DNA from 4 places in the Acidovorax sp. LjRoot194 genome. Region 1 is predicted to be linked to each of the others. Evidence: predicted binding sites of a transcription regulator. Region 1 holds the regulator's gene; each other region holds the start of a gene.
What was found. The regulator LexA, encoded in region 1, represses DNA repair genes until DNA is damaged. The targets are predictions, from matches to a motif close to ACTGTATNNNNATACAGT.
Positions count from the first base shown of each region.

Region 1 (4,208 bases):
TGTGCAAAGAACTCTTCTCGGGTCGTGGCTGCCTGATAGCCATCGGTGAGCGCCTGAGCGCGCGATGCCTCGCGGCCCCAGACGCGGACGTTCATGCCGAAGGCGCGCCCGTAGCCCGCCACCAGCTGGCCAATGCGGCCGTAACCCCATACGCCCAGGGTCTTGCCACGCAGCACCGTGCCGAGGCCGAAGTTGGGCGGCATGGACGCCGCCTTGAGGCCCGACTGCTGCCAGGCACCGTGCTTTAGGTTGGAGATGTACTGCGGCAGCCTGCGCATGGCAGCCATCACCAGTGCCCAGGTCAACTCCGCTGGCGCCACCGGCGATCCGATGCCTTCTGCCACGGCAATGCCGCGCTCGGTACAGGCGGCCACATCCACGTGGCTGCCTACCTTGCCGGTTTGTGCAATCAGCTTCAGCCGGGGGAGCTTTTCCACCAGCTGCCGCGTGATCTGCGTGCGCTCTCGGACCAGGACGATGATGTCCGCATCCTTGAGTCTCACGGAAAGCTGTCCCAGCCCTTTGACGGTGTTGGTGTAGACCTTGGCTGTGTATGCGTCGAGCCGGGAGGCGCAATGGAGCTTGCGCACTGCATCCTGGTAGTCGTCGAGGATCACGATGTTCATCCCGACATTGTGCCTTGGCAGGAACCGCCGCATCGCACCAGGAGGTGTTGCGGTGCGCCAAAAGGTCAGCTTTTGGTGACGGATTGTGGTCTTCGCCGTTGGCACGCCGCACAGAGTCGCTGCAGCAGCGGCACATTGGCTACACCATCCAGTCATCCAGTCATGCAGTCATGCAGCCGTGAAAGCGTTCAGCCGTGCGCAGAGCAGCACCCAGCACATCCGGCCCAGTCCGGCCCACATGCAGCCCCGGCCCCAAGTTCTGGCCGCACATGCATTCCGACTGTGACGTTGCGTCAGGCCTGCAATGCCTCGCAGGCGGCCATGCGGTCCAGCTCTGCACACACATCGGCCATGCGGCCAGCGATCACCAGCCGGCCGCTGGCATGGGACACCTTGCGCACTGCAGAGGACGAACGCTGAGGCAATGCGGCGGATGCGATCGACGCCATGAATGCATCGCGGTTGCTGCCCCCAGCTGTGCCGAGAAACGAAGACCGGTTGGCCGCAAGCGAGGGGCGAGCCACCACCGCCTTGGGCTCAGGTGCGGGCGGTTGAACGGTGAACGGCCAATTGCCGCGCAGCGGGCGCAGACCGGGGGACCCGGCAGGGCGCTGACTGCCCATGCCGCCTTTGTCGCCAGCTGTGTGCTGGTCGCTCGGCTGGTGGCTTTGACCGGGGGGGGGCGATGGCGCAGCGCCCACGCGTGGCGCTTCTTCCAGGCGGACAAGGTTGTGCAACCAGCGCGCCAGTTGTTGAAGCGAATGGGGCAGGGCGGAAGAGAGGGTGGACAAAGCAATTCCCATGTGAAAACTCCGAAGGTCGGGGGTTGGACATAGGCAGGATTGCAATGACAACCGGGCACCGCAGGGCTGGCGTACCGACGTTACCGGCACACCAAACGCCCGCCACCTGCGGTGCGGTCTAAGGGAATGCTCTACATGAGCATGGTGTTGCGGATCAAGCCGACGGCCAGGCCTTCGATTTCGAAAGGCTCGCCGGGTTGGACCACGATGACCGGGTAGTCGGGGTTCTCGGGCAGTAGCTCGATGGCGGTGGCGGTACTGCGCAAGCGCTTGACGGTGACGTCTTCACCCAGGCGGGCCACGATGATCTGGCCGTTGCGCGCCTCACGGGTGGACTGCACCGCCAGTAGGTCGCCGTCCATGATGCCGGCGTCGCGCATGGACATGCCGCGCACCTTGAGCAAATAGTCGGGCTTGTGGTGGAACAGGCTGTTTTCCACACTGTAGGTCTGGTCGACATGTTCTTGCGCGAGAATCGGCGAGCCCGCCGCCACGCGGCCCACCAAGGGCAGCACGAGTTGCGACAAGCCCGGAATGGGCAGGCTGAACTGGTTGCCGCGTGCCGCGTTGATGGAGCGCACCGTATCGCTGCGCAGGCGAATGCCGCGCGACGTGCCGCTGACCAACTCGATCACACCCTTGCGGGCCAGCGCCTGCAGATGCTCTTCAGCGGCGTTGGCCGACTTGAACCCCAGCTCCGCCGCGATTTCTGCGCGGGTGGGGGGCGCGCCGGTACGGGCGATGGCGGTCTGGATGAGGTCCAGGATCTGCTGCTGGCGGGCTGTCAGTTTCGGGTTGTCGAGCATGGTGCTTTCCGGTGGAGACGCTACAGTGGCGAACAACTGTTTTTTAATCCAGTAACTGTATTTTTCACCAGTTTTTCGGAGTATGCAAGTGAGTCGGCAAAAAATTGTGGTTTTGGGCACAGGTGGCACCATCGCAGGCACCTCTGCGCAGCCTGGAGACAACATCGGCTACACCGCCGCGCAGGTTGGCGTGGAGCAGTTGCTGGGCGCTGTGCCGGGGCTGGAGCAGGCCGCCGGAGGTGCACGGCTGCTGGCCGAGCAGGTCGCGCAGATCGACAGCAAGGACATGGACATGCCGGTCTGGCAGGCGTTGGCCTTGCGCTGCGCCGGGCTGTTGCAGGACCCCGAGGTGCAGGGCGTGGTCATCACCCACGGCACGGACACCCTGGAAGAGACAGCCTGGTTCTTGCATCTGGTGCTCGACACCCGCGCCAAACCCGTGGTGCTGACATGCGCGATGCGGCCTGCCAGTGCACTCACGCCCGACGGGCCGCAGAACCTGCTGGATGCAGTGGCCGTCGCCGCGACGCCCGGCGCGTGCGGCGTCGTGTCGGTGGCGGCGGGCGAAGTGCACGGGGCCCGGCATGTGCAGAAGGTGCACCCGTACCGCGTCAACGCCTTCGGTTCGGGCGACGCGGGGCCGCTGGGATGGGTGGAGGAGGGCCATGTCCGCTTGACCCAAAATTGGCCGCCAGCGCTTGATGAAAAAGCGCCAATAGCGATTGAAAAGATAGCAAATTCGGCTGCTTGGCCCCGGGTGGAGATCATCCTGAATCACGCGGGTGCGAGTGGCGCCATGGTGGATGCGCTGGTGCGCGACGGCGTTCAGGGCTTGGTGGTGGCATGCACCGGCAACGGTACGGTGCACCATGCGCTCGAAGCTGCGCTCATCAAGGCGCAGGATGTTGGGGTGCGCGTGGTGCGCTCCACCCGCTGCCCGGAAGGCCAGGTGCTGCCCAAGCCCGGCGATGCCCTGCCTGACTCGCAAGGCTTGTCCCCGGTCAAGGCCCGCATCACCCTGATGCTGGACCTGCTGGCGCAGTAGTCCTTCGTTACCGCCGCACGTCCGGGTCGCCACTGCCATGTTCTTCTTCGCCTCCCTCAAAACCCACGCCTGGGCGTATCCAGCATTGGAGGTGGCGCACATCGTGGGCATTGCACTGCTGCTGGGAAACCTGGTCCTGCTGGAGCTGCGGGTGTTCGGCCGCGGCGCCGGGCTGCCGGTCAAGGACCTGGCCCGGTTGAGCCTGTCGGTGGCCTTGTGTGGTTTCATGCTGGCTGCGGCTTCCGGCCTGCTGATGTTCGCTACCCAGCCTGCAGAATTGCTCACCAACCGGGCATTCACCTTGAAGATGCTGTTGTTAATGCTTGCGGGTTGCAACGCGGCGTGGTTCCATGGCCGGGGTTCGCTGGCGCGTCTGGATGGTGTGGCCAAAGTGCAGATGCTGGTCTCCACTGTGATCTGGCTGGCTGCCGTGGCCTGTGGCCGCTGGATCGCTTACTTGTAGCTGTTCATCCATGCCATGGATGGCCGCTTCGTTATCGCCCCTCACCCGCAAAGGAGTACCGATGAACCTGCAACGCCGCCATTTGCTGCTGGCCGCCTCTGCCTTGCCCCTGGCCGCGCACGCGCACCACGGGTGGAGCAGTTTCGATGCGGACCGCCCGATCTACCTGGAAGGCACGGTGAAGTCCGTGCGCTGGCAGAACCCGCATGCTGAATTGCAATTGGAAGTTGCTGCGGACCTGCAACTGCCTGCCAACCTAGCGCAACGCGCGGTGCCGGCCCAGACGGCGCCTGTCGACGGCAAGGCCTTGCTGGCCAAGGCCGTCCTGCCGACGCGCAAAGACCGTCAGTGGGAGATCGAGCTCGCCCCTTTGACGCGGATGCAGGCGTGGCAGGTGCAGCCGATCAAGCCCGGCGCGGCCGTGTCGGTGGTGGGCTTTACCCTGCGGGACGAAAAGGGTGACGC
Region 1 is NZ_CAXUQB020000001.1:3,245,840-3,250,047, reverse strand. Features, by position in the region: gene ACSQ3N_RS14590 (D-2-hydroxyacid dehydrogenase family protein) at 1-626, opposite strand, end outside; gene ACSQ3N_RS14585 (hypothetical protein) at 920-1,417, opposite strand; gene lexA (transcriptional repressor LexA) at 1,561-2,235, opposite strand; gene ACSQ3N_RS14575 (asparaginase) at 2,318-3,280, shown strand; gene ACSQ3N_RS14570 (hypothetical protein) at 3,318-3,743, shown strand; gene ACSQ3N_RS14565 (DUF6152 family protein) at 3,805-4,208, shown strand, end outside.

Region 2 (4,208 bases), 300 kb from region 1:
TCACGGGCTGGGTGCATATTCTGAGAAAGAAGTACGGCTCAGAGCTCCCTGAACTGTCCAAAGGTATCGACGTGATCGAGCGCAGCACGCGCACGCAGGCACGGTTGATTGGCGATCTGCTGGACATGAGCAGAATCAGCTCTGGCAAGCTGAAGCTGGACTCAAAGCCCGTCGATCTGGGACTGTGCGTTCAATCCGCCTACGACTCCATGGCCCCGAACGCGCACGCTGCGGGCCTTGCTTTCAGTGCTGATATCGCGTCAGACGTGACAGTGTTGGGCGACTCGGATCGCCTCCAGCAAGTGGTTTCCAACCTGCTCACCAACGCCGTGAAGTTCACCCCACGGGGAGGTGATGTAACTCTTCGCCTATTTAAGGTCGATTCCAGTGCGGTGGTGACTGTCGCGGACACAGGGATTGGCATCGCTCAGGATTTCCTGCCGCATGTGTTCAAGAGGTTTCGGCAGGCAGACGGCTCTATCACCCGAAGCTACGGCGGACTTGGTTTAGGCCTATCGATCGTCAACCATCTTGCAGGTCTGCACGGAGGAAGCGTCGAGGTAGAAAGCTTAGGGGCCGGAAAAGGTGCCACCTTTCGGATTACTTTACCGCTTCTCGATGCGCACGCTGAAACTACGTCTCTGCCAGCCAGAATCGCACACACCGACCGCGCTGGCGCTTCTCTCGCCGGACGAAAGGTCTTGGTCGTAGACGATGATCCCGATAGCTGTGATCTCTTGCGGCGGGTCCTTGAAGAGTGCGGTGCCCAGGTTTACACCGCTCAGGATGCATATGCAGGGATCAAGGCGATCGAGGCATGCGGACCAGACATCGTCTGTTCGGACATCGGAATGCCTGGCATGGACGGCTATGAATTTGTCCGCTGGCTGCGCAATCGCCCAGCAGAGCGCGGAGGGCTGACCCCCGCGATCGCCATGACGGCATTTGCCCGGCCGGAGGACAAAGAGCGCTCGCTCGCCTCTGGATTCGACGCGCATCTTTCCAAACCGTTTGAGCCTGCAAAGGTTGTTACTGCCATCGAAGAGCTAGTCATTCGCCGCTAGCTATCGCTCCGTTCGGTCCGCCGAAATGCAGTCATAAAGTTCACCGCCTACCGCTGGCTTTCAACTCGCGCAGTAGTTCGTTAGATCGCTCGAGGGCTTGCGCTGTCTCAGCCAATTGCTGGCTAAGTTCGTCTGTGCGATCAACTGCGGCAACAAGGTCAGTAGTGGCTTGCGGCGCGGGAAGCTGCGTGCTGAGAACAGCATGCACCACCTCCAACTCATTGGAAACAGTTTTGATCTGTTCAGCAGCTTCGGCGTTCTGGTTCAGAACGTCGGTAATGACGGAGTTGCTGGCTGTATTCACGATGTGCTTTCGAAGCGTTGGCGAGTACAAGACTGTGTATGTCTGAGGGACGCATGGGCTTGCTACTTCACTAGCGCTCGAGCGAGCACCCAATCGAAGGCAGGAAAACCTCGCGATCACCGAGCTTAGGGTGTCCGATCCATCCCCTCAGCACTATTTTCTTCGGAGACATTCAACTAGCCACAAAATTCTTTTCCGGATCAGTGCATCCAGAGGTTAACAAGCGCGCAGTTCGGATTGCGTGATGGGGGGTCGTCCAGCCGTCAGGTGGGGCATGGAAGCAGCGCTGTAACGGTAGAGATGCCTCTAGCTGGTGCGCCCAGGAACGACAGACGCGCGCACGCAGCGCACGACCACTTCAGTAAAGGCGGCTCCGCTCACGATGCTAGCCGTCAAAAAATAGGTGACTAGTTCTGAGGTCTATTAACTCGCTTTCGATGCCGGCCCATGTCTCATGGCCCGTTGTTGCTAGCAAATTCGAGTGGTCGGCCGCCGCGTGATGGCACCAATCCGCCGGTTGCTGGAAGTGCAGACATATACTGTCATTTCATACAGTATTTGAGCAGCTCATGCCTTAGGTTTCAGTCCATGCCAGTGCCCGCAATCTCCAGCCCAGACGTCTTTGACACAGGTGTCCTCCCACGCCATGTGGCGGAGGCTGTATGGCGTGGCTCGGAGTTGGGCGATGCTGTCTCGCGCACGGTTTCCTCAGGCTTTCCTGAGCTGGACAGTGAGCTCCCAGGCGGTGGCTGGCCTACTCACAGCTTGACCGAATTGCTCATGCCGCAGGCGGCGCTGTGCGAATGGCGCCTCCTCGGCCCTGCCCTCCCCTCTCTCATGACTTCGGGTGGCCGGGTGTACCTGATCGCCCCACCCAAGCAGCCACATGCTGGCGGCCTGGAGCAACTGGGCTTGTCTGCGGACCAGGTGGTGTGGGTCCATGCATCGACGCCGGTGGACCGTCTCTGGGTGACGGAGCAGATCGTCAAGTCAGACCCTGCCGGTGCCGTGTTGTCCTGGCTGCCTCAGGCTCGCCCGGAGCAGATCCGGCGCCTGCAGATTCACGCCCAGTCCTGCGACGCACCGGTGTTTCTGTTCCGCCCTGCTGCCGCCTTGAACGACACCTCTCCAGCGCCGCTGCGCGTTGCCGTGGCGCTGGCCAAGGGCTGGGAGCTGGAGATCCGCATCCCCAAACGCAGAGGAGCCTCGCTCGACGACGCCCTCTATCTGGCAGCGATGCCAGAAAACCTGGAGTCGGTGCTTCCACCCCGGCTCAAGACCGTGCCGGCACGTTCTGCTGCGCTCTCACGCGAGGAGGCCTCCGATGCACGGGCATTGGGCCGCGTTGCTCCCCACTCCACTACCAGCCAGCCCGTCTCCCATTGATGCAACATCGCTCGGAATCTGGGCCCTGCAGTACACGCCACGCGTCGCACTGCTCGAAGATTCCGTCGTCGCTGAAGTATCGGGAAGTGCGCGCCTGTTTGGCGGCATGGAGGCCCTACACGGGTTCATCGAGGCCGGTGCTGCGGAGCTGGGTGCCCGCATAGCCTGGGCGCCCACGGGGACCTCTGCGCTGGCCCTGGTACGCCAAGCTGCATCCGAAGTGCCCTTGGATGGTTTTCAGCTTCCGCTGGCCAAGATGCTGGATCCTCTGCCGCTGGAAGCGATCGCGGCCGTGGGCCTGCACCAGCCGACCTTGGCCCGCGTCGGCTGCCGCACCCTGGGCGATGTACGCAACCTGCCGCGCGGCGGCCTGAGCCGGCGTTTTGACAAGGAGTTGCTCGTGGCGTTGGACCAGGCCTACGGCTTGCGGCCCGAAGTCTACGAGTGGCTCACGCTGCCGGAGAGTTTTCATGTGCGGTTGGAGCTGATGTCGCGGGTGGAAACCGCGCCCGCACTGCTCTTTGGAGCGCGGCGGCTACTGGTGCAGATGGCGGGCTGGCTCGCCGCGCGCCGTATGGGCGCCACCGCTTTCACCCTGCGCTGGTGCCACGATGTCATGCGTGCCAAGGACGCCGGCACCGGCGGGGAACTCACCGTTCGCACCGCGCAACCCACGCAAAACGTGGAGCATTTCGCGCGGCTGCTGGCCGAGCACCTGGCCAAGGTCACGCTCGCAGCGCCCGCTGGCGACATCGAGCTGCTCGCCACCGAGGTCCTGCCCATCGTGGAAGAAAGCCGCTCGCTGATCCCCGAGACTTTGCGCAAGAGTGGCAGCACGGATCTCGCGCTGGAGCGTATCCAGGCGCGGCTCGGCGATGCCTGCGTGCGTCGGCCCACGATGTCCGCAGACCACCGTCTAGAGTGGATGCAGAGTTGGCAGTGCGAGGCCCAGAAGAAAAAAGCGGAGCCTCCCTACGAATTGCCTTTGCCCAGCTGGGTGCTGGATGAACCGCTGCGCCTCATCGAGCGCGACAACCGGCCGCACTACCAAGGCCCGCTGCAGCTGCTGCTGGGTCCGGACCGGATCGAAGGCGGCTGGTGGCACCGCAGCAGCGAAGACGCCGATGCCCGGCCCCTGAACGTGCAGCGCGACTACTGGCTGGCGCTAAGCCCGCATGCTGGTGTGCTGTGGGTGTTCCAGCAGCGTCTGGCGCGGGACCAGACCGCCTGGTTCCTGCACGGGCATTTCGCGTGAGGCGGGCATGCTGATCCGTCCGTCCCGATCACTGCCGGACTACGTCGAGTTGCGCTGCGTTTCAAACTTCACGTTCTTGAGAGGTGCAAGTGCGCCTGACGAACTGGTGGAGCGTGCCAAGGAACTGGGCTACCAGGGCCTGGCCATCACGGACGAGTGCTCGATGGCAGGTGTGGTGCGGGCCCACGTGGCGGCCAAG
Region 2 is NZ_CAXUQB020000001.1:2,942,109-2,946,316, forward strand. Features, by position in the region: gene ACSQ3N_RS13230 (ATP-binding protein) at 1-1,064, shown strand, start outside; gene ACSQ3N_RS13235 (hypothetical protein) at 1,105-1,368, opposite strand; gene imuA (translesion DNA synthesis-associated protein ImuA) at 1,957-2,754, shown strand; gene ACSQ3N_RS13245 (Y-family DNA polymerase) at 2,861-4,009, shown strand; gene ACSQ3N_RS13250 (error-prone DNA polymerase) at 4,017-4,208, shown strand, end outside.
Region 2: the regulator LexA is predicted to act here: its motif matches at 1,907-1,924, upstream of imuA (translesion DNA synthesis-associated protein ImuA).

Region 3 (4,208 bases), 1.3 Mb from region 1:
CCCTTGAAGCGGCTGACCTGGCACTTCTCGCGCGCCACGCCGTCCTTGGCGCATTTGTCGAGGATGGCGGTGAGCTCGCCCTCGTCCAGCGCATACATCTTGGCCGCGGGCTTCTTGCCGCGTGCGGGCACGTCCACACGGAACAGCGGCGGGCGCGCCACGTAGATGTGGCCGGCCTCGATGAGCTTGGGGAAGTGGCGAAAGAACAGCGTGAGCAGCAGCACCTGGATGTGCGAGCCGTCCACGTCGGCGTCCGACAAAATGCAGACCTTGCCGTAGCGCAGGCCCGAAAGGTCGGGCGTGTCGTTCGGCCCATGCGGGTCCACGCCGATGGCCACCGAGATGTCGTGGATTTCGTTGTTGGCGAACAGGCGGTCGCGCTCGACCTCCCAGGTGTTGAGCACCTTGCCGCGCAGCGGCAGGATGGCCTGGCTTTCCTTGTCGCGGCCCATCTTGGCGCTGCCGCCGGCGGAGTCGCCCTCGACCAGAAACACTTCGTTGTGGGCCAGGTCACGGCTTTCGCAATCAGTCAGCTTGCCGGGCAGCACGGCCACGCCGGAGCCCTTGCGCTTTTCGACCTTCTGGCCGGCCTTCTGGCGGGTCTGCGCGGCCTTGATAGCCAGCTCGGCCAGCTTCTTGCCGTAGTCGACGTGCTGGTTGAGCCACAGCTCGAGCGACGGCCGCACGAAGCCGCTGACCAAACGCACCGCATCGCGCGAGTTGAGCCGCTCCTTGATCTGGCCCTGGAACTGCGGGTCCAGCACCTTGGCACTGAGCACGTAGCTGGCGCGGGCGAACACGTCTTCGGGCAGCAGCTTCACGCCCTTGGGCAGCAGGCTGTGCAGCTCGATGAAGCTCTTGACGGCGTTGAACAAACCGTCGCGCAGGCCGCTTTCGTGCGTGCCGCCAGCGCTGGTGGGGATCAGGTTGACGTAGCTCTCGCGCATGGGCTGGCCGTCTTCGGTGAAGGCCACGCACCACGACGCGCCCTCGCCCTCGGCAAAGCTCTCGTTGTTGCGGTCGGCAAAGCCTTCGCCTTCGAACAGCGGGATCACCGGCTCGCCGTGCAGCGTCTGCATCAGGTAGTCGCGCAGGCCGCCTTTGTACTGCCAGGTTTGCGTGTCGCGGGTCTTCTCGTTGACGAGCTGCACCGTGACGCCCGGCATCAGCACGGCCTTGCTGCGCAGCAGGTGGGTGAGCTCGCCCATGGGCAGCGCGCTCGACTCGAAATACTTGGCATCGGGCCACACGCGCACCGAGGTGCCCTGCTTGCGCTCGCCCACTTCCAGGGCCCGCGCCACCAGGGGCTCGATCACGTCGCCGGCAGAAAACACCAGGCGCGCCATCTTGCCTTCGCGGTAGCTGGTGGCCTCCAACCGGGTGGCCAGCGCGTTGGTGACCGACACGCCCACGCCGTGAAGGCCGCCGGAGAAGCTGTACGCGCCGCCCTTGCCCTTGTCGAACTTGCCGCCCGCGTGCAGGCGGGTGAACACCAGCTCGATCACCGGCGCCTTTTCTTCGGGGTGCAGGCCAAACGGAATGCCGCGGCCGTCGTCTTCGACGCTCACCGAGCCGTCGGCGTGCAGCGTGACGCGGATCTTCTTGCCGTGGCCGGCCAGGGCTTCGTCGGCGGCGTTGTCCAGCACTTCCTGGATGATGTGCAGCGGGTTGTCGGTGCGGGTGTACATGCCCGGGCGCTGCTTGACGGGCTCCAGGCCCTTGAGCACACGGATGGACCCTTCGGAATATTCACTACTGGTGGACACGGAAGACGGTTTGGCAGACATAGCGGCGGATTGTAGTGCGGCAGCGGGGCAATAGCTGGATGGAAAACCAGTGACGACAGCACTGTCAAAGGCGGTGGCACCGGTCGCCGCGGCGCCGGGCGGGGCAACGAGGCCACGCTGACTGAACAGTGGGGCCGTTGGAGACAGTTGCAACACACCATGGAACACCCCGGGGTGGCGGCGGGGTCACGACCCCGCTGCCAACTGTATTGGTTACCGGTGTATCAGCGCGTTTCGCCCAATCTGGCTACATTCCTGCGCATGCATATGAATACTCCCAAACTGTCCATGTTCCAGGTGCTGGCCTGCGGCGCGGCCATCGTGACGCTGTCCATGGGCATCCGCCATGGGTTCGGGCTCTGGCTGCTGCCCATCACCCAGGAAATGGGCTGGACGCGCCAGTCGTTCGCGCTGGCCATCGCGATCCAGAACCTGTCCTGGGGCGTGATCGGCATCTTTGCGGGCATGGCGGCCGACCGGTTCGGGGCGTTCCGGGTGCTGATAGGCGGAGCGGTGCTCTACGGCCTGGGCCTGGCGGGCATGGCCCTGTCGCCCACGCCCACGCTGTTTGCGCTGACCGCAGGCGTGCTCATCGGAGCCGCGCAGGCCGGCACCACCTACGCCGTGATCTACGGCGTGCTGGGGCGGCAGATTGCGCCGGAGCGCCGGTCCTGGGCCATGGGCGTGGCAGCCGCGGCGGGCTCGTTCGGACAGTTCCTCATGGTGCCGGTGGAGGGCTGGCTGATCGCAGGGCTGGGCTGGCAGCAGGCGCTGCTGGTGCTGTCGATGGCGGTGCTGCTCATCGTGCCGCTGGCCTTCGGCCTGCGCGAGCCGGGCTTCAAGGGAAGCGCCCCGGTCAAGCGCGAGCAGACCATCGTGCAGGCGCTGGGCGAGGCGTTCCGCTACCCGAGCTTCAATTTGCTGATGGCCGGTTATTTCGTGTGCGGCTTCCAGGTGGTGTTCATCGGGGTGCACATGCCCAGCTACCTGAAGGACCACGGCCTGTCGCCCCAGGTGGCCAGCTATGCGCTGGCGCTGATCGGCCTGTTCAATGTGCTCGGTACCTACGTGGCCGGCACGCTGGGCCAGCGCATGCCCAAGCGCTACATCCTGGCCTTCATCTACTTTGCCCGCGCGGTGGTGATCACCGTGTTCCTGATCGTACCGCTGTCGCCGATGTCGGTCTATGTGTTCTCGGCCGTAATGGGCACGTTGTGGCTGTCGACCATTCCGCCCACCAACGCCACCATCGCCCAGATCTTCGGCGTGCAGCATCTGTCGATGCTGGGGGGCTTCGTGTTCTTCAGCCACCAGATCGGCAGCTTCCTGGGCGTGTGGCTGGGCGGGTACCTCTATGACGCGACCGGCAGCTACGATATCGTCTGGTACATCGCCATCGGGCTCGGTGTGTTTGCCGGCCTGGTGAACCTGCCCGTCAAGGAAAGCCCCATCGCGCGCAGCACGCCCCAACCCGCCTGACCATGACACCACAAGCCGCCGCCCCCACACCCGCGTCTGCCGACGCTCCGGCCAAGCCCGCGCGTGCGCTGCGCTGGCTGGCGGGCGTGGTGGCGGTGCTGGCCTGCCTGGCGGTGTTCGGCCTGTACACGGCGCCGGACTTCATGGTGATGCTCGCCGACCAGATGTGGGCCTGCTTCTGAGCTGCGCAGACCGGGCCCACCCTAGGGATTCAAGTCTTTTTGGCTGCTACCGCGCTCCAGATAAGCGCTAGCAGCTATTATTTTTATAGCATATGCACGGTCACGAATTGGCGTCCGAATGGGTCTGCCGCTGGAGCCACCTGATCGCCCCTGGCAGCACCGCCCTGGACGTGGCCTGCGGCGCGGGGCGCCATCTGCGCTGGCTGCGCGGCCTGGGCCACGCGGTGGTGGGCGTGGACCGCTCGGTTGAGGCCGTGGCGGCCTGCGAGGGGCTCGGCGAGCTGCTGCAGGCGGATATCGAAGAAGGGCCGTGGCCTTTGGCGGGGCGCCAGTTCGGCGCCGTGGTGGTCACCAACTATCTGTGGAGGCCGCTGCTGCCCGTCGTCGTGCAAAGCGTGGCGCCGGGTGGCGTGCTGATCTACGAGACCTTCGCGCACGGCAACGAGACCGTGGGCCGCCCTGCCCGCCCCGAATTCCTGCTGCAGCCAGGCGAATTGCTCGCGGCCTGCGCGCCTTTGCGCGCCGTGGCGTACGAGGACGGCTTCCTGCAAAATCCCGACCGTTTCGTGCAGCGCATCACGGCGGTGCGGGAACTCCCGGACGCGGGGAGTCCGGCCCGGCACCCTTTGGTCCCGCCGCCTAGTTAGAATGCTCTTTTACCGTTTTACAACGCGGACATGACCCTCCCCAGCGCACCCCTTACCGGCAGCATCGTCGCTCTCGTCACCCCCATGCACGAGGACGGCAGCGTGGACTACCC
Region 3 is NZ_CAXUQB020000001.1:1,983,453-1,987,660, reverse strand. Features, by position in the region: gene ACSQ3N_RS09100 (DNA topoisomerase IV subunit B) at 1-1,787, opposite strand, end outside; gene ACSQ3N_RS09095 (MFS transporter) at 2,049-3,266, shown strand; gene ACSQ3N_RS09090 (hypothetical protein) at 3,269-3,448, shown strand; gene ACSQ3N_RS09085 (class I SAM-dependent methyltransferase) at 3,541-4,095, shown strand; gene dapA (4-hydroxy-tetrahydrodipicolinate synthase) at 4,126-4,208, shown strand, end outside.
Region 3: the regulator LexA is predicted to act here: its motif matches at 1,821-1,838, upstream of ACSQ3N_RS09100 (DNA topoisomerase IV subunit B).

Region 4 (4,208 bases), 600 kb from region 1:
CAGGTCGATGCTTCCTGCCGGGTTCGGTGAGTCGCCTTGCGGGTTCGGCTCATCGATGGGTTGAACTGTACGCGGATGGACGCTCAAGAAAAACCACCGAGTCGCGAACTAACTGTTCCAGTATTGGAAACAATCGGCGCGGAACTTTTCAGGGTTTACCCGCCACATACCGCTGGTGGGGGCTTTTCAGGGGTACCTATGGTGGAAACCCCTTATGCGATTTCGGGACAGTGAAATCGTACAGAACATGCTGTTTTCTGGCGGTGTCGGCTGGCAGAAGGCCTGCAAAGCGCCGGGTCTCCTACCTCCCATCTCTTGCCATCCCCTGCCATCTCTTCCCATTTGCACTTGATGCATCTCAAGGCTTCAAAGGCTGCGGCATCTTTGTGGTCCTGGCAGGCGGGCGAAGGTCTTATATTCGAAGGCCACCATTTGTGCCCTTTGCATGACCGAACCTTCCGTACCGGCAGACATCGATACCGCAGACAGTCCCCACTACCTGCGTGCCCTGACCGACATGGCCGACCGGCGCACCGTGGTGGCCGATGCAGCCATCTACACCGACAACGGCATCAAGCTGGTGGAGAAGGGCACGCGCATCGACAGCCGGCTGTACGACCGGCTGGTGCAGCACAAGCTGCGTGAGCCCATCGATCGGCACTTGTCCATCGAGAACCCTGTGGATGTGCCGGCCCTGATGGCCGCAGCCCAGGCGCTGGTCGAGCAGGAATCACTGCCCAACATGCTGGCCCAGGCCCTGGGCTCTGGTGCGCGGCTGCTGTCGCCGCTGCGAGCGGTACCGCTGCCGGCCCCCATGGCCTGCAAGCTCACGGTGATGCGCGAGCAGCGGCCGGAGTTGTTCCAGCACAGCCTGCAGATGATGACGGTGGCGCTGTTCCTGGGGTTCAAGACCGGCCTGGGAGAGCGCGACTGCGCCACCCTGGCCGCCGCCGCCTTGCTGCACGACCTGGGGGTGCTGCACATGGACCCGGCCTGGAGCGACCCGGACCACAAGGTGGTCGGCGTGCAGCGCAAACACCTGGTGGCGCACCCCATCACGGCCATGCTGATGATCCGGGACACCCGGGCGTATGCCAAGGCGGCTGAAGTGGCCGTGCTGGAGCACCACGAGCGCATGGACGGCAGCGGCTACCCGCGGGGCCTGGCGGGTGGGGACATCACGCCGCTGGGGCGCATTTTGTTGCTGGCCGAGGTGGTGGCCGCCTTCTACGAAAAATACGAGGACATGCCGGCGCAGCGGCTGTCGCTGGTGCTCAGGCTCAACCACCGCAAGTTTCCGGCGGCGCTGGTGGCCTGCATCCTGCCCCTGCTGCAGGAAGAAGTGGCCCGTGAATCGTCGCTCATGCCGCTGGGCAACGATGCCCCACGCCAGATCGAACTACTGGCCGAGGCCTTTGCCTACTGGGACAGTCTCAAGGCCGCAGTGCCGGGCGGTGCCAAGGCTTTGCCCGGCAGCGCTTTTGCATTTGCCGACGCCCGTCTGCTGGCCTTGCAGAAGACCTTGCTCGAATCGGGCTCCCATCCGCGGCAGCAAAGCGAACTCATGGCCCAGCTCGACGGCGATGCCATCGGTCTGGCCGAGGTGGCCCTGGTAGGCCGTGAAGCGCTGTGGCAGCTGGAAAGCATCCTGAACGCCTGCCACCGCCGCTGGCCCCAGTTGGCCGACCGTGCCACAGCAGAAGACACGGCCGTGGCCGACTGGTGCGACTGGGCTGTCCGCAGGCTGTAGTGGGCAGGACGCGCGAACATGCGCGCACAGGTGGCGAGGACACGTGGCCGTAGCGCGGCAGGCGGGTGGCGTTGGCCCGCGCGGATTTCATGCACATCGGAGATCTGAGATAGGAGGCTTGAAATGATCGACCACACAGGCATCACCGTTTCGCAACTCGGGCGCAGCCGGCAGTTCTATGAGTCCGTGCTGTCCACGCTGGGCTACGGCGTGACGCTGGCGCTGGAGGATGCCGTGGGCTTTGGTGCCCGGGCCCTCAAGCCCGGGGATGATCCGGGAGGGGATTTCTGGATCTCCGCCGGTCCACCATTCACGCCCCGCTCGCACATTGCGTTTCGCGCAGACAGCGAGGCCCAGGTGGTCGCATTCCACCAGGCGGCGCTGGCTGCGGGCGGCAGCGACAACGGCGCACCGGGCCTGAGACCCCGGTACCACGCGCAATATTTCGCTGCCTTTGTGCTCGACCCGGACGGCTACAACATCGAGGCCGTTTTTCATGGTGGGAGCGCTGCGCCCACCACGTCTTAGAGCAGCAGGTTCGTGCAGGCGCAGTCTTCCGCTGCGGTCAGGCGCCTGAAACAATCTGCTGAATTTTTGGGAGGTGCGGCAAAATACTGTGTATATTTACAGTATTGATGTTGTTGAAAGACGCCCCTTCCCATGTCTGCGCTGCCCATTCCCCGCCGGATGGTCGCATCCGATCTGCCGTCCGCCGTACCCGGCGTATGGCATGCGGATTCGCTGGGCGCGAGCTTGCAGCAGACCCAGCCGTCGGGCTATGCGCTGCTGGATGAGCAGCTGCCAGGCGGGGGGTGGCCGGTGGGTGCGCTGAGTGAGGTGCTGCAGCCTTTGCCCGGTTTGCACGAATGGCAGCTGGTGCTGCCAGCCCTGGCGCAGGCCGTGGCCGCGCGCACCGGCGCTGTGGTGGGCGTGGCGCCGCCGTATGAACCCTTTGGCCCGGTGCTGCAGGCCCGCGGGCTGGCTGCCCAGCGGTTGTGCCTGGTGCAGGCCGAGGGCGCCTCTGCGCTGTGGGCCGCAGAGCAGGCATTGCGATGCCGCGACGTGCTGGCCGTGATGGCGTGGCTGCCCCAGGTGCAGCCTGCCGCACTGCGCAGGCTGCAGTTGGCGGCCGCCCAGCATCAGCAACTTTTGTGGGTCTTCCGGCCTTTGGCGGCGGCTCCGCAGGCGTCGCCGGCCTTGCTGCGGCTGCAAGTGCAAACACCGACCCCGCAGTCAGGGCGCGGGCAGGGGGCGCAGGGCGATGCCTCTGCATTCCCTGCGATGCAGGTGCAGATCCTCAAGCGCAGAGGTCCCCCGCTGATGCAAGACCTCTACCTGCCCGGATGCCACCCCAGGCTGGCCCACGAACTACACGCCCAGGCCGCGCGCCGGCGGGCCCTTCATGAGGCCGCACACGGCATGGCTGTGTCCGCACCATCCCCGGCAGCTGCAGGGCTGCGCAGTGCGGACGTGGCGTGGGTGTCCCAAGCCGGCCCAGAGAGGAGGGGGCATGCACTGGATCGCACTGCCTTTGCCACGGTGGCAGGCTGATGCGCCCGCTGCCCTGGCAGACGCCACCGCCGTGGGCTGGTGGGCGCTGCGCTTTACCCCCCGGGTGGCGCTGGTGGATGGTGATGCCTTGCTGCTCGAAGTCTCCACCACCGAGCGGCTCTGGGGCGGGCGCGAGACCTTGCTGAGACAGGTGTGCGAGGCCTGGGCGCTGGCGGCTGAGGCGGCTGTCGATGCCGGTGCTGGTGCTGGTACTGAGGGCCTGCCGCCGCCTGGCCCCTCGCTCGTCTGGGGTTGCGGCCCTACCGCGCTGCTCGCGCAGGCGGTGCTGCGGATGGCGCTGGCCGGGCGGGCGCTGCCTGCCCGCATGCCGCAGGGCCTGCCCCTGCACACCCTGACGGCGCTGCGCCCCCATGTGGCCAGCCTGGAGCGCATGGGTTGTCGCACCTGGGGCGCCTTGCAGTCCCTGCCGCGCGCAGGGGTAGCGCGGCGCTTTGGTGCTGCCGTACTGCAGGTGCTGGACCAGGCCCTGGGCGATGCCCCCCAGGCGCACAGCTGGCTGGAGCTGCCCGAGGCATTCGTGCTGACGGCCGAGCTGCCCGCCTTGGCCGAGTCGGCCGATGCGCTGCTGTGGAGCGCGGGCCGCTGTCTCACGGTGCTGCAGGGCTGGCTGCAGGCGCGCCAGCAGGGCGCGCTGGGGCTGGAGCTGGCCTGGCGGCACGACCTGCGCCGCATCGACGGCGTGGCGATAGCGCCCACGTGTGCACTGCAGGTGCGCACGGCGCAGGGCACCCAGGACATGGCGCACCTGCGGCGCCTGCTGTCAGAAAACCTGACGCGCACCCAGCTGGCCGCGCCCGCCAACCAGATCACGCTGCGCCTTCTGGAGTCCGCACCGCTGCAGCAGCGCAGCGCCAGCCTGCTGCCCCCGGATGACCGCCGGGGCGGT
Region 4 is NZ_CAXUQB020000001.1:2,641,804-2,646,011, forward strand. Features, by position in the region: gene ACSQ3N_RS11850 (HD-GYP domain-containing protein) at 446-1,750, shown strand; gene ACSQ3N_RS11855 (VOC family protein) at 1,874-2,278, shown strand; gene imuA (translesion DNA synthesis-associated protein ImuA) at 2,411-3,301, shown strand; gene ACSQ3N_RS11865 (Y-family DNA polymerase) at 3,261-4,208, shown strand, end outside.
Region 4: the regulator LexA is predicted to act here: its motif matches at 2,364-2,381, upstream of imuA (translesion DNA synthesis-associated protein ImuA).